One region of the Stutzerimonas balearica DSM 6083 genome, then DNA from elsewhere that is predicted to be linked to it. Evidence: predicted binding sites of a transcription regulator. Region 1 holds the regulator's gene; each other region holds the start of a gene.
What was found. Region 1 encodes FliA, which starts transcription of late flagellar genes. Its sites were predicted from a motif close to CTAAAGTTTNNNNNNNNNNNGCCGNTAA; they were not measured.
Positions count from the first base shown of each region.

Region 1 (4,284 bases):
GAGCAGGTGCCAGTTCGTGACATTCGCACCATTGCCGAGGCCATCGCCAATGTCGCCGGCAAGAGTCAAGATCCCGCCGCGATGGTCGCGGCAGTGCGTGTCGCGCTGTCGCGTGCAATCGTGCAGAACGTGGTGGGACTAGAGCCGGAGCTGCCTGTCATCACGCTCGAGCCCCGGTTGGAACAGATATTGCTCAACAGTCTGCAGAAGGCCGGACAGGGTGCCGAAGATGGCATCCTGCTGGAGCCGGGAATGGCCGAAAAGTTGCAACGCTCCCTCGTGGAGGCCGCGCAGCGTCAAGAAATGCTCGGCAAGCCGGCGATTCTCCTGGTGGCGGGTCCGGTTCGTGCGATGCTCTCGCGCTTCGCGCGGCTCGCGGTGCCGAACATGCATGTGCTGGCCTACCAGGAAATTCCGGACAACAAGCAGGTCACCATCGTTTCGACGGTGGGACAGAATTAATCGAGGGTGCAGGCCATGCAGGTCAAACGTTTCTTCGCCGCCGATATGCGCATCGCCATGAAGATGGTTCGCGACGAGCTGGGCGCCGATGCCGTGATCATCGGCAACCGGCGCGTGGCCGGCGGCGTGGAGCTGACGGCTGTGCTCGATTATCCGGTGCAGGCCGCGCCCGAAGCGAAGAAGCCCAATCCCGCGCTCGAAGCCGAGCTGCGCAAGACGCAGACGCGCATCGCCAGCGCGCATGCAGAACTGTCCGGTGCCCGGCCGCAGCCGGCACAGAATCGTCAACTGCTTGACGAGCCCAAGCCGGCGCCGGCACCCGAGCCGGTGTCGAACGGCGCGGCGCCGGCGCTCGACAGCCGGGCCATCGAGAGCATGTACAGCGAGCTGCAGGGGCTGCGTGAGCTGATCGAAGTACAGCTCGGCTCCATCGCCTGGGGCCAGGAGCAGAGCCGTCGTCCGCAGCAGGCCAGCCTCTGGCGCCGCCTGCAGCGCGTCGGCCTGCCGGCCGAGCTGTCGCGCAGCCTGCTGGAAAAGGTCTCCACCGTCAGTGATCCGCGGCAGGCCTGGCGCATGCTGCTTGCGCACCTGGCGCAGTCGATCAAGGTCAGCAAGAACGAGCCGCTGGAAGAGGGTGGCGTGATTGCCCTGGTCGGCCCGGCAGGCGTCGGCAAAACCACTACCCTGGCCAAGCTGGCCGCGCGCTACGTGCTCAAGCACGGCGCGCAGAGCATTGCCCTGGCGAGCATGGACAACTATCGCATCGGCGCGCAGGAGCAGCTCAAGACGCTGGGGCGAATCCTCGACGTGCCGGTGGTGCAGATCGATCCCGCCAAGCCATTGGCCAGCTCGCTGGCGTCGCTGGCACGCAAGCGGGTCATCCTTATCGATACCGCCGGCCTTCCGGCCAGCGATCCGACCCTGCGTCAGCAGCTGGCCGCGCTGTCGGACCGAGGCGTGAAGTCACGCAATTATCTGGTACTGGCCGCGACCAGCCAGAGCCAGGTGCTCAAGGCGGCGTGGCACAACTATCGCCGCTGCGGCCTGAGTGGCTGCATCCTGACCAAGCTGGACGAGGCTGGTTCGCTCGGTGATGTGCTGGGGCTCACGATCAGCCAGCACTTGCCGATAGCCTACCTGGCCGACGGGCCGCGTATTCCGGACGACCTGCATCTGCCGCGCAGCCACCAACTGGTCAGTCGCGCTGTCAGTTTGCAGTCGGACGAAGAGCCGAGCGAGGAAACCATGGCGGACATGTTCGCCGGCTTGTACAACGAATCGTCGCGGCGGGCGGGTTGAGCGCGCGCTGGCAATCGAATAAACCTGATGCGTCCGCAAGGCGCATCGTCGGCCCCTTGGGCCTGCTACATATGGGCGTTTGAAGATGGGTATGCATCCCGTACAGGTGATTGCGGTGACCGGCGGCAAAGGTGGCGTCGGCAAGACCAATGTGTCGGTCAATCTGGCACTGGCCCTGGCCGATCTCGGTCGCCGCGTCGTATTGCTCGACGCCGACCTCGGCCTGGCCAACGTCGATGTGCTGCTGGGTTTGACCAGCAAACGCACGCTGGCCGATGTGATCGCCGGTGAGTGCGACCTGCGTGACGTGCTCATCCAGGGGCCAGGCGGCATCCGCATCGTGCCGGCCGCCTCCGGTACCCAGAGCATGGTCCAGCTCTCGACCCTGCAGCATGCCGGTCTGATCCAGGCCTTCAGCGAGCTGGGCGATGAGCTCGATGTGCTGATCATCGACACCGCAGCCGGTATCGGCGACGCCGTGGTGAGCTTCGTGCGTGCCGCCCAGGAAGTCTTGTTGGTGGTCACCGATGAGCCGACGTCCATCACCGACGCCTATGCGCTGATCAAGCTGCTCAATCGCGACTACGGCATCAGCCGCTTCCGTGTGCTGGCCAACATGGCCCACGCGCCGCAGGAAGGCCGCAACCTGTTCGCCAAGCTGACCAAGGTCACCGAGCGATTTCTCGATGTCGCGCTGCAATATGTCGGCGCGATTCCCTACGATGAGTCGGTGCGCAAGGCCGTGCAGAAGCAGCGCGCCGTCTACGATGCCTATCCTCGGGCGAAGTCCTCGCTGGCGTTCAAGGCCATTGCGCAGAAGGTCGATACCTGGCCATTGCCTGCCACCCCGCGTGGGCACCTGGAGTTCTTCGTCGAGCGACTGATCAATCCAGGCACTGCCGGGAACCACGAATGAAAACTGCCGGATCCGCTATGTATTACAGCAAGGCACACGAAAAGGATGCGCAATATCGCCTGATCGATCAGTACGCCCCGCTGGTCAAGCGCATCGCCTACCACCTGTTGGCCCGCCTTCCGGCGAGCGTGCAGGTCGACGACCTCATCCAGGCAGGGATGATCGGGCTGCTGGAAGCGGCAAAGAAATACGACTCGGGCAAGGGCGCCAGCTTTGAAACCTACGCCGGCATCCGCATCCGCGGCACCATGCTCGACGAGGTGCGCAAGGGCGACTGGGCGCCCCGTTCGGTGCATCGCAACTCGCGCATGGTCAGCGAGGCGATCCGCGGCATCGAAGCCAGAACCGGGCGTGACGCTAAAGATCACGAGGTTGCGGCCGAACTTAAGTTGAGCCTCGACGAGTACTACGGGATTCTGGGCGATACGCTTGGCAGCCGGCTTTTCAGCTTCGACGATCTGCTGCAGGAAGGCGAGCACGGCGAACTGAACGAGGATGCCGGCAGCGCGCACCCGGAACCCTTCCGCGACCTCGAAGACGAGCGTTTTCAGCAGGCCCTGGCCGATGCCATCGCCAATCTGCCCGAGCGGGAAAAGCTGGTGCTGTCGCTGTATTACGACGAAGAGCTGAATTTGAAAGAAATCGGTCAAGTGCTGGGCGTCAGCGAATCGCGCGTAAGCCAGCTGCATAGCCAGTGTGCCGCGCGTCTGCGGGCGCGCCTTGGCGAGTGGCGTGCCGCCTGATCGACTGTATTGCTGCGAGACGTGCTCGGTTGCCGAGATTTTGGAATTACGGAGGTCGACTTGGACAAGAACATGAAAATCCTCATCGTCGATGACTTCTCGACGATGAGACGCATCATCAAGAACCTCTTGCGTGATCTGGGGTTCACCAATACGGCCGAGGCCGACGACGGCACCACGGCCTTGCCGATGCTCAAGAGCGGCAGTTTCGATTTCCTGGTGACTGACTGGAACATGCCCGGCATGAGCGGCATCGACCTGCTGCGCCAGGTGCGTGCCGATGAGCGCCTCAAGCATCTGCCGGTACTGATGGTCACCGCTGAAGCCAAGCGCGACCAGATCATCGAAGCGGCCCAGGCCGGGGTCAACGGCTATGTGGTCAAGCCCTTCACCGCCCAGGTGCTCAAGGAAAAGATCGAGAAGATCTTCGAGCGCGTCAACGGCTGAAGCAGCAACGCCGCGAGGGCACTATGACGCAAGCAGATCAAAGCCTGGCAGAGTTCGAAGCGACTCTGAAGGCCAACGCCCCCAAGTTGATTGAAAGCCTGCAGCAGGGTCGTTTCGACGAAGCGACGCAGATGTTCAATGAGCTCAGCCAGGCGCGCAACCACAGCCTTTATCAGGAAGTCGGCAAGCTCACCCGCGAGCTGCACAACGCCATCGTCAAGCTCGAGATGGATACCTGTGCCACTGGCGGCGATCCGTCACCGATAACCGATGCCACCGACCGGCTTTCCTATGTCGTGGAAATGACCGAGAAGGCCGCCAATCGCACCATGGACCTGGTGGAGGAGTCCGCGCCGCTGGTCAACTACGTGAGCTACGAGGCCCAGAGTCTGACGGCGGACTGGCAGCGCTTCATGC
Region 1 covers NZ_CP007511.1:2,693,230-2,697,513, reverse strand. Annotated here, with positions in the region: gene flhA (flagellar biosynthesis protein FlhA) at 1-462, shown strand, start outside; gene flhF (flagellar biosynthesis GTPase FlhF) at 478-1,761, shown strand; gene fleN (flagellar synthesis regulator FleN) at 1,847-2,677, shown strand; gene fliA (RNA polymerase sigma factor FliA) at 2,695-3,420, shown strand; gene CL52_RS12205 (chemotaxis response regulator CheY) at 3,493-3,867, shown strand; gene CL52_RS12200 (protein phosphatase CheZ) at 3,891-4,284, shown strand, end outside.

Region 2 (4,284 bases), 590 kb from region 1:
ACGCCCCAGTTGTAGGTCAGCTCGATCACACTGTTGTGCGCCTCGTCACCGTAGCCGACAAACGCCAGGGTGAACTGGCCGTCCGGGTAGTCCTTGCGGCGCAGCAGGGTCATGCCCAGCACTTCGGTATAGAAGGCGATGGATCGGTCCATGTCGCCGACACGCAGCATGGTATGCAGCAGTCTCATCAGGATTCTCCTCTGTTTTCAGAGCACGGAAAGCATGACCCCGGCTCGTGGCCGGGGTCATGGTCAGGCTAGCGGTTACCAGCTTATCAGAGCGGACTGCGGCCCTTGCCCGCCGCGATGCGCATGCGCAGCGCGTTGAGCTTGATGAAGCCGCCAGCATCGGCCTGGTCGTAGGCACCCGCATCGTCTTCGAAGGTGGCAATGTTGGCGTCGAACAGCGAGTCATCCGACTTGCGGCCGACGACGATGACGTTGCCCTTGTACAGCTTCAGGCGTACCACGCCGTTCACGTTCACCTGCGAGGCGTCGATCATCTGCTGCAGCATCAGCCGCTCGGGGCTCCACCAGTAGCCGTTGTAGATCAGGCTGGCGTACTTGGGCATCAGTTCGTCTTTCAGGTGCGCCACTTCACGGTCGAGGGTGATCGACTCGATCGCACGGTGGGCCTTGAGCATGATGGTGCCGCCGGGCGTCTCGTAGCAGCCGCGCGACTTCATGCCCACGTAGCGGTTCTCGACGATGTCCAGGCGACCGATGCCGTTCTCACCCCCGATGCGGTTCAGTTCGGTCAGCACCTGGGCCGGGGTCATGTCCTTGCCGTCGATGGCAACGATGTCACCGGCGCGGTAGGTCAGCTCAATGTAGGTGGGGCTATCCGGCGCGGATTCAGGGGACTTGGTCCAGCGCCACATGTCCTCTTCATGCTCGGTCCAGGTGTCTTCCAACACGCCGCCCTCGTAGGAGATGTGCAGCAGGTTGGCGTCCATGGAGTACGGCGACTTCTTCTTGCCGTGGCGCTCGATCGGGATGGCATGCTTTTCGGCGTAGTCCATCAGCTTCTCGCGCGAGAGCAGGTCCCACTCGCGCCAGGGCGCGATGACCTTGACGCCCGGCTTCAGCGCATAGGCACCCAGCTCGAAGCGCACCTGGTCGTTGCCCTTGCCGGTGGCGCCGTGGGAGATGGCGTCGGCGCCGGTCTCGTTGGCGATCTCGATCAGGCGCTTGGCGATCAGCGGACGGGCGATCGAGGTACCCAGCAGGTACTCGCCTTCGTAAACGCTGTTGGCACGGAACATCGGGAAAACGAAGTCACGCACGAACTCTTCGCGCAGGTCGTCAATGTAGATTTCCTTGACGCCCAGGGCCTGTGCCTTGGCGCGAGCCGGCTCGACCTCTTCGCCCTGCCCCAGGTCGGCAGTGAAGGTCACTACCTCGCAGTTGTAGGTGTCCTGCAGCCACTTGAGGATCACCGAGGTGTCCAGGCCACCGGAATAGGCCAGAACCACCTTCTTAACGTCCGCCATGCCATCAGCTCCACGGTGTTGTACGAAAAGCCCGTGATTCTACGCCTGGCGGCCGGGCTTTTACAGGGGCTCAGCTGGTCGGGCTGGCCGCCGTGGCCGTCGCCGGCACCGCCGCCTCGCGCTCCAGGCGAACGGCCACACGGCGATTCTGCGCGCGATTACGCGCGTTGCTGTTCGGTACCAGCGGGTAACGCTCGCCATGGAAGCGCAACGTGATCTGCTCTTCCTTCACGCCGTTGGCGATCAGGTATTCCTGCACCGCCAGGGCTCGGCGCCGCGAAAGATCACGATTGGTCAGGCGGTTACCGCTGTTGTCGGAGTGCCCATCCAGAAGGACACGGTTGACGCTCGGATCGGCCCGCAGGTAGGCCAGGACCCGATCCAGCTGAGCGCGGCCGGCTGGCTCCAGCGCGACGCCACCACTGGGAAAAGGCACACGGGTCTGCCGCACCTGATCGAAATTGACCGGCAGCAACTTCGCCGTGCAGGCGCGATATTCCTCATAGGCCTTGGCAAAGCGCGCCGGCAATAGGCGCACCTCCAGCGGATCGCCACCGTGAGAAGTGCGATGGCGCACCACCGGACTGCGCCCTTCCAGGAGCCCTGTCAACAGTCGCCCCGCCTGTGCCTGGGAGCTGTTGAAGGGGATATCGCCACCGCGAACGGCAACGGACCCCAGGTTGATATCGCTGCGTGTCGGCTGCCAGGGAGCTGCGGCCGCGAGCAGCGTTGCCGTACCGTTGTCGAGCCAGCGCTGCGGCGAGTGCAAGCGAAACACCGCCTGCTCACCCGCGCGGCGGACGAACTCACCCTGCCCGAAGCCGGCGACCGGCTGGATCAGCCGACACTCGAACTGGTCGCCCTCCACGCGCCATTCCACCCGCTCCAGACGCGTCTGGAAGGTGATGGCACTGGCAGGGGTCGCCAGCAGGCAGAACAACAGGACAGGACGCAGGCGCACGGCGAGCTCCGCTGAATGGACAGTTACCTCGGAGATATCGGGCCCCACGGGGGAAACTTGAGCCGCCCCGCGCCACTGGCGAGGCAGCCGCTCCACGCCTCGCCATCGCACGACGTGCCGTGCCGTGCCAATTCCGGTAGCATGCGGGCACGTTTGACCGGCCTGGAAGATAGCTGCATGAGCGACCGAATTACCCTGCTGCGCCCCGACGACTGGCATATCCATTTGCGCGACGGCGCGGCCCTTCCGCATACGGTCGGCGATGCGGCCAGGCAGTTCGCTCGCGCCATCGTCATGCCCAACCTGGTGCCGCCAGTTCGCAATGCGGACGAGGCCCAGGCCTATCGGCAGCGCATCCTGGCGACGCGCCCCGATGGCAGCCGCTTCGAGCCGCTGATGGTGCTCTACCTCACCGACAACACCCAACCGGATGAGATCCGCCAGGCCCGCGCCAGCGGTTTCGTTCATGCGGCCAAGCTCTATCCTGCCGGCGCGACCACCAACTCCGCCTCTGGCGTGACCAGCCTCGACAACATCTTTCCGGTGCTGGAGACGATGGCCGAGGTCGGCCTGCCGCTGCTGGTCCACGGCGAGGTCACTCGCAGCGAAGTCGATATCTTCGACCGGGAAAAGCGCTTCATCGACGAGCAGCTCTGCCACGTCACTGCGCGCTTCCCGACCCTCAAGGTGGTGTTCGAGCACATCACCACAGGTGACGCCGTGCAGTTCGTCGAGGCTGCCGGTAGCAATGTGGGCGCGACCATCACCGCCCATCACCTGCTGTACAACCGCAACCACATGCTGGTCGGCGGTATTCGCCCGCACTTCTTCTGCCTGCCCATTCTCAAGCGCAACCTCCATCAGGAGGCGCTGCTCGACGCAGCCACCAGTGGCAACGCGAAGTTCTTCCTCGGCACCGACTCGGCGCCCCATGCGCAACATGCCAAGGAGGCAGCCTGCGGCTGCGCCGGCTGCTATACCGCGTATGCGGCGATCGAGCTCTACGCCGAAGCCTTCGAACAGCGCAATGCACTGGACAAGCTCGAAGCCTTTGCGGCCCATCACGGCGCAGACTTCTACGGACTGCCGCGTAACACGGAGCAGATCACACTGGTACGCGAGGACTGGCAGATGCCGGCGAGCCTGCCGTTCGGTGAGCAACAGGTGATCCCGCTGCGGGCGGGCGAAACCTTGCGCTGGCGCCTGGAGGGCTCGCGATGAGCGACGAAAGCTTCGATGACGAACTGGACGGCAACCTGCCCGGCAAGCCTCGCTCGCCAATGGCGCGCCGTTTTCGCGGTTTTCTGCCCGTAGTGGTGGATGTGGAATGTGGCGGCTTCAACTGCGCCACCGATGCCCTGTTGGAGATCGCCGTGGTACCTATCGCGATGGACGAACAGGGCCTGCTCTACCCGCAGGAGACGCTGTTCTATCGGGTCGAGCCGTTCGAAGGTGCCAACATTGAGGCGGCTGCGCTGGAGTTCACCGGCATCAAGCTCGACCACCCGTTGCGCATGGCGGTGCCTGAATCCCAGGCGCTTGGCGACATATTCCGCCACGTCCGCAAGGCAGTGAAGTCGGCAGGCTGCAAGCGCGCCATTCTCGTTGGGCACAACAGCAGCTTCGATCTCGGCTTTCTCAACGCCGCTATCGGCCGTTGCGATCTGAAGCGCAATCCATTCCACCCCTTTTCCAGCTTCGACACCGCTACCCTCGCCGGTCTCGCCTACGGCCAGACGGTGCTGGCCAAGGCCTGTCAGGCGGCAGGTATCGAGTTCGACGGCCGAGAAGCGCATTCGGCGCGCTACGATACCGAGAAGACCGCCGAGCT
Region 2 covers NZ_CP007511.1:3,284,616-3,288,899, forward strand. Annotated here, with positions in the region: gene gloA (lactoylglutathione lyase) at 1-188, opposite strand, end outside; gene CL52_RS15140 (argininosuccinate synthase) at 275-1,492, opposite strand; gene CL52_RS15145 (flagellar protein MotY) at 1,563-2,453, opposite strand; gene pyrC (dihydroorotase) at 2,631-3,674, shown strand; gene rnt (ribonuclease T) at 3,671-4,284, shown strand, end outside.
Region 2: a site for FliA is predicted at 2,488-2,515, ahead of CL52_RS15145 (flagellar protein MotY). Genes of this name have one in related genera too.

Region 3 (4,284 bases), 700 kb from region 1:
GATTGCTCGGCAGCGTCGGTGCTGTGCTGCGCCAGGCTGGCGGCCTGGGTAACGTTCTGATTGATGTCTTCGACCACGTGCGACTGTTGCAGGGTGGCGCTGGCAATCGAGGCGTTGAGGCCCGAGATGTTGCGCAATGCCTGCGCAATCTGTCCAAGGCTTTCACCGGCCTGGCTGGCCTGCTCGACGGTTGCCTGCGAAGCCCGGTTGCTTTCCATGATGACGTTGACGGCGGCGCCGGAGTTCTTTTGCAGGCGTTCGATCATGGTATGGATCTCAGCCGTGGATTGCTGGGTCCGCTGCGCCAGCAAGCGCACCTCGTCAGCCACTACCGCGAAGCCGCGACCCTGTTCGCCGGCACGGGCCGCCTCGATGGCTGCGTTCAGCGCCAGCAGGTTGGTCTGATCGGCAATCGAGCCAATGACGTCGAGCACGCTGCCGATCTTGCTGGTTTCGTCGGCCAGCGACTGAATGACCTCGACTGCCTGCCCGATGGTCGAAGACAGCTGATCGATCTGTTGCAGGCTGGTCTCGATATTCTGCTGGCCATGCCCGGCCTGGCCCTCGGCGTCGCCGACTTCGTTGGAAGCGTGCTCGGCGTTCTTGGCTACTTCCTGCACTGCATAGGTGACTTCGTTGATGGCTGTGGCGACCAGCTCCATCTGTTGCAGCTGTTGCTGGCTTTGCTCATAGGCCTCGCGGGACACGCTACCCAGCGTGCGCGAAGACTGTGCCAGCGACTCGGCGGTTTCGAGCAGTTGGCCGATGACGCTGCGCAACTTGCGGGTGAATGCGTTGAAATCCCGGCCAAGGGCGGTCAGCTCGTCACTGCCGGAAACATCCAGCTCATGAGTAAGATCCGCTTCGCCACTGGCGATGTTGGCCATTGCTGCCATGGAATTGCGCAGAGGCGCCGTGATGCTGCGGATGAGGATGGCCACCAGCACAGCCATCAGCGCGGCGATAGCGAGGCCGATGATGGAGAAGCGAGTCAGGTAGTTACGAAACTCCGCTTCGACATCGTCAACGTAGATGCCTGAACCGATGATCCAGCCCCATGGCTTGAACAATTGGACATACGAAACCTTGGGAACCGGCTGTTCTTCGCCAGGTTTGGCCCACATATAGTCAACGGTGCCTGCGCCGTCGCGCTTGGCGACCGCAACCATTTCGTTGAATAACGCTTTGCCGTTCGGGTCCTTGATGCCGGAGAGGTTCTGCCCGTCGAGCTTGGGCTGCATCGGATGCATGATCATGGTCGGCCCCAGATCATTGATCCAGAAATAGTCGCTCTGGCGGTAGCGCAGTGTACGGACCTGTTCCAGTGCAGCGCGCTGTGCCTGTTCAGTCGTCATCTGGCCGCCTATTTCCAGGCGATGGTAATGGTCGAAGATGCCCGCGGCTGTTTCCACCACGTTTCGGGTCATCTCCTGCTTGCCCTTGTAGAGGTCCTCGCGAACCTGCTGGATCATGAGCATGCCCAACACGAAGAGCATCAGCGTCGCGACGACGGGTATGAGCCAAAGCCTTTTACTGATGGGGTACTTGCGCAACAGATTCATTTGGTTACTCCCAGTGCAGCTTTCGATTTCTTGTAATGGCAACGGCCGACCTTTCCGGAATCGGGTGTATCCGGAGGCGCTTCTTCGAGCAGGCCGTTTGCAAACTCCCAATAGCTTTTCGGCTGCCCCTGGCTAAAAATGAGCCCCCACTAAAGTCGAGGGTGGAATTTACTTGTCCGCCGTCGGTCAGATCAGCGGCCTGGCCAAGCGCTAGGCGCCTTCCTTTTGTTGTTTTCGAGTGCGATGGGCTTCATCGCTGATGGGGAATAGATGGATCTTTGGCTTGCGGTACAAGCGCTGATACTCGGTGTCGTAGAAGGCATCACTGAATTTCTTCCAATCTCCAGCACTGGCCACCAGATCATCGTTGCCGACCTGATCGGTTTTGGCGGCGAGCGGGCGATTGCTTTCAATATCATCATCCAGCTGGCCGCGATTCTCGCGGTCGTCTGGCAGTATCGAGACAGGGTGCTGGGCGTGATAGTTGGGTTGCCCAAGGAACGTCCGGCTCAGAATTTCACGCTCAACCTGCTGGTGGCCTTCATTCCCGCGGCTGTGCTGGGGGTCGCATTCGCCGACCTGATCCACGAATACCTGTTCAACCCCATCACCGTCGCCACGGCACTGGTCATCGGTGGGGTGATCATGCTCTGGGCTGAGCGACGCGACCACAGCGTCCAGGCCGAGACTGTCGACGACATGAACTGGAAGCTGGCATTGAAGGTGGGTTTCGCGCAGTGCCTGGCGCTGGTACCGGGCACATCCCGTTCCGGCTCGACCATTATCGGAGGCTTGCTATTTGGTCTGTCCCGCAAGGCGGCAACCGAGTTCTCGTTCTTCCTGGCCATGCCGACAATGGTCGGAGCGGCGGTTTATTCCGGCTACAAGTATCGCGATCTGTTCCAGCCGTCCGATCTGCCCGTATTTGCAATCGGTTTCGTCACATCGTTCGTGTTCGCGATGCTCGCCGTCCGGGCTCTGCTCAAGTTCATCGGCAATCACAGCTATGCCACATTCGCCTGGTACCGGATCGTCTTCGGCATCGTGATTCTTGCGACCTGGCAGTTCGGCATCATCGATTGGAGCACCGCTCAAGGCTGACCGACCACGCGGGCCTTTTCGTGTAGCAGAAGCCCTGCCGGATAGGCGGGGCTTTTTCATGTTTCGTTTTGGGGCAACCGCCGCTCTACGCTCGCTCGGATATGCCTGTTCGGCCGATTCCAGGCCGCCCGGATTGCTCAGCCAAGCCGTGTGCGGCATGCGGCTGCTGCGTTCAGGGCGGCTCTTTCTGCCGGGGTGACTTCTGTCTATCGAGCCACTAGAATGCTTGCCCATTCTGGGGCCGGAACGCCCGGCTTATGTCTGTGCAACGAGGAAAATCCATGCAAGTTTCTGTTGAAAGCACCTCCGCTCTTGAGCGCCGCATGACCATTGGCGTGCCGGTCGAGCGCATCGAGACCGAAGTCAACAAGCGTCTGCAACAGACCGCCAGTCGTGCCAAGATCCCAGGCTTCCGTCCCGGCAAGGTGCCGATGAGCGTCATCCGCCAGCGCTATGAAGCCGCTGCGCGTCAGGAAATCCTCGGAGACCTCATCCAGGCGACCTTCTACGAAGCAATCGTCGCCGAGAAGCTGAATCCAGCCGGCGCTCCGTCCGTCGAGCCCAAGGTGTTCGAGAAGGGCAAGGATCTTGAGTACGTTGCCACCTTCGAGGTGTTTCCGGAGTTCGAGGTCGTCGGTCTGGACAAGATCGAGGTCGAGCGCCTGCAGGCGGACGTCACCGATGCCGACGTCGACAATATGCTGGACATCCTGCGCAAGCAGAACACCCGTTACGAAACGGCTGACCGCGCTGCCGAGAACGGCGATCAGGTGAATATCGATTTCGTGGGCAAGATCGATGGCGAAGCGTTCGCAGGCGGCTCCGCCAAAGGGACTCAGCTGGTGCTGGGCTCCGGTCGCATGATTCCTGGCTTCGAGGACGCTCTGGTGGGCGCGAAGGCGGGTGAAGAGCGCGTCATCAACCCGACTTTCCCTGAGGATTACCAGAACCTCGATCTGGCCGGCAAGACCGCTGAGTTCACCGTGACGGTCAACAGTGTGGCGGCTGCTCAGTTGCCGGAGCTGAACGACGAATTCTTCGCTCAGTTCGGTGTGCAGGAAGGCGGGCTTGAAGGCTTCCGTGCCGAAGTGAAGAAGAACATGGAGCGTGAGCTGCGCCAGGCCATCAAGAACAAGGTGAAGAACCAAGTGATGGAAGGCCTGGTGGCCAACAATCCGATCGAAGTGCCCAAGGCGCTGATCGATAACGAAGTGAATCGTCTGCGCGTCCAGGCCGTCCAGCAGTTCGGTGGTAACATCAAGCCCGATCAGCTGCCGGCTGAACTTTTTGCGGAGCAGGCCAAGCGTCGCGTGCTGCTGGGTCTGATCGTGGCTGAAGTGGTCAAGCAGAAAGAGCTCAAGCCGGACGAGAATCGCGTTCGCGAACTGATCGAGGAAATGGCATCGGCCTATCAGGAGCCCGAGCAGGTGGTGGCCTGGTACTACAAGAACGCTGAGCAGTTGAACGAAGTGCGTTCGGTTGTGCTCGAAGAGCAAGTTGTAGATACTGTTCTGCAGCAGGCCAAGGTCACCGACAAGACGGTGTCCTATGAAGAAGCGGTCAAGCCTGCGGAAGCCCCGCAAGCCGCCTGATCTCTTCCATTTTCTCGAGTGCACAAACA
Region 3 covers NZ_CP007511.1:1,990,521-1,994,804, forward strand. Annotated here, with positions in the region: gene CL52_RS09130 (methyl-accepting chemotaxis protein) at 1-1,562, opposite strand, end outside; gene CL52_RS09135 (undecaprenyl-diphosphate phosphatase) at 1,833-2,663, shown strand; gene tig (trigger factor) at 2,945-4,255, shown strand.
Region 3: a site for FliA is predicted at 1,678-1,705, ahead of CL52_RS09130 (methyl-accepting chemotaxis protein). Genes of this name have one in related genera too.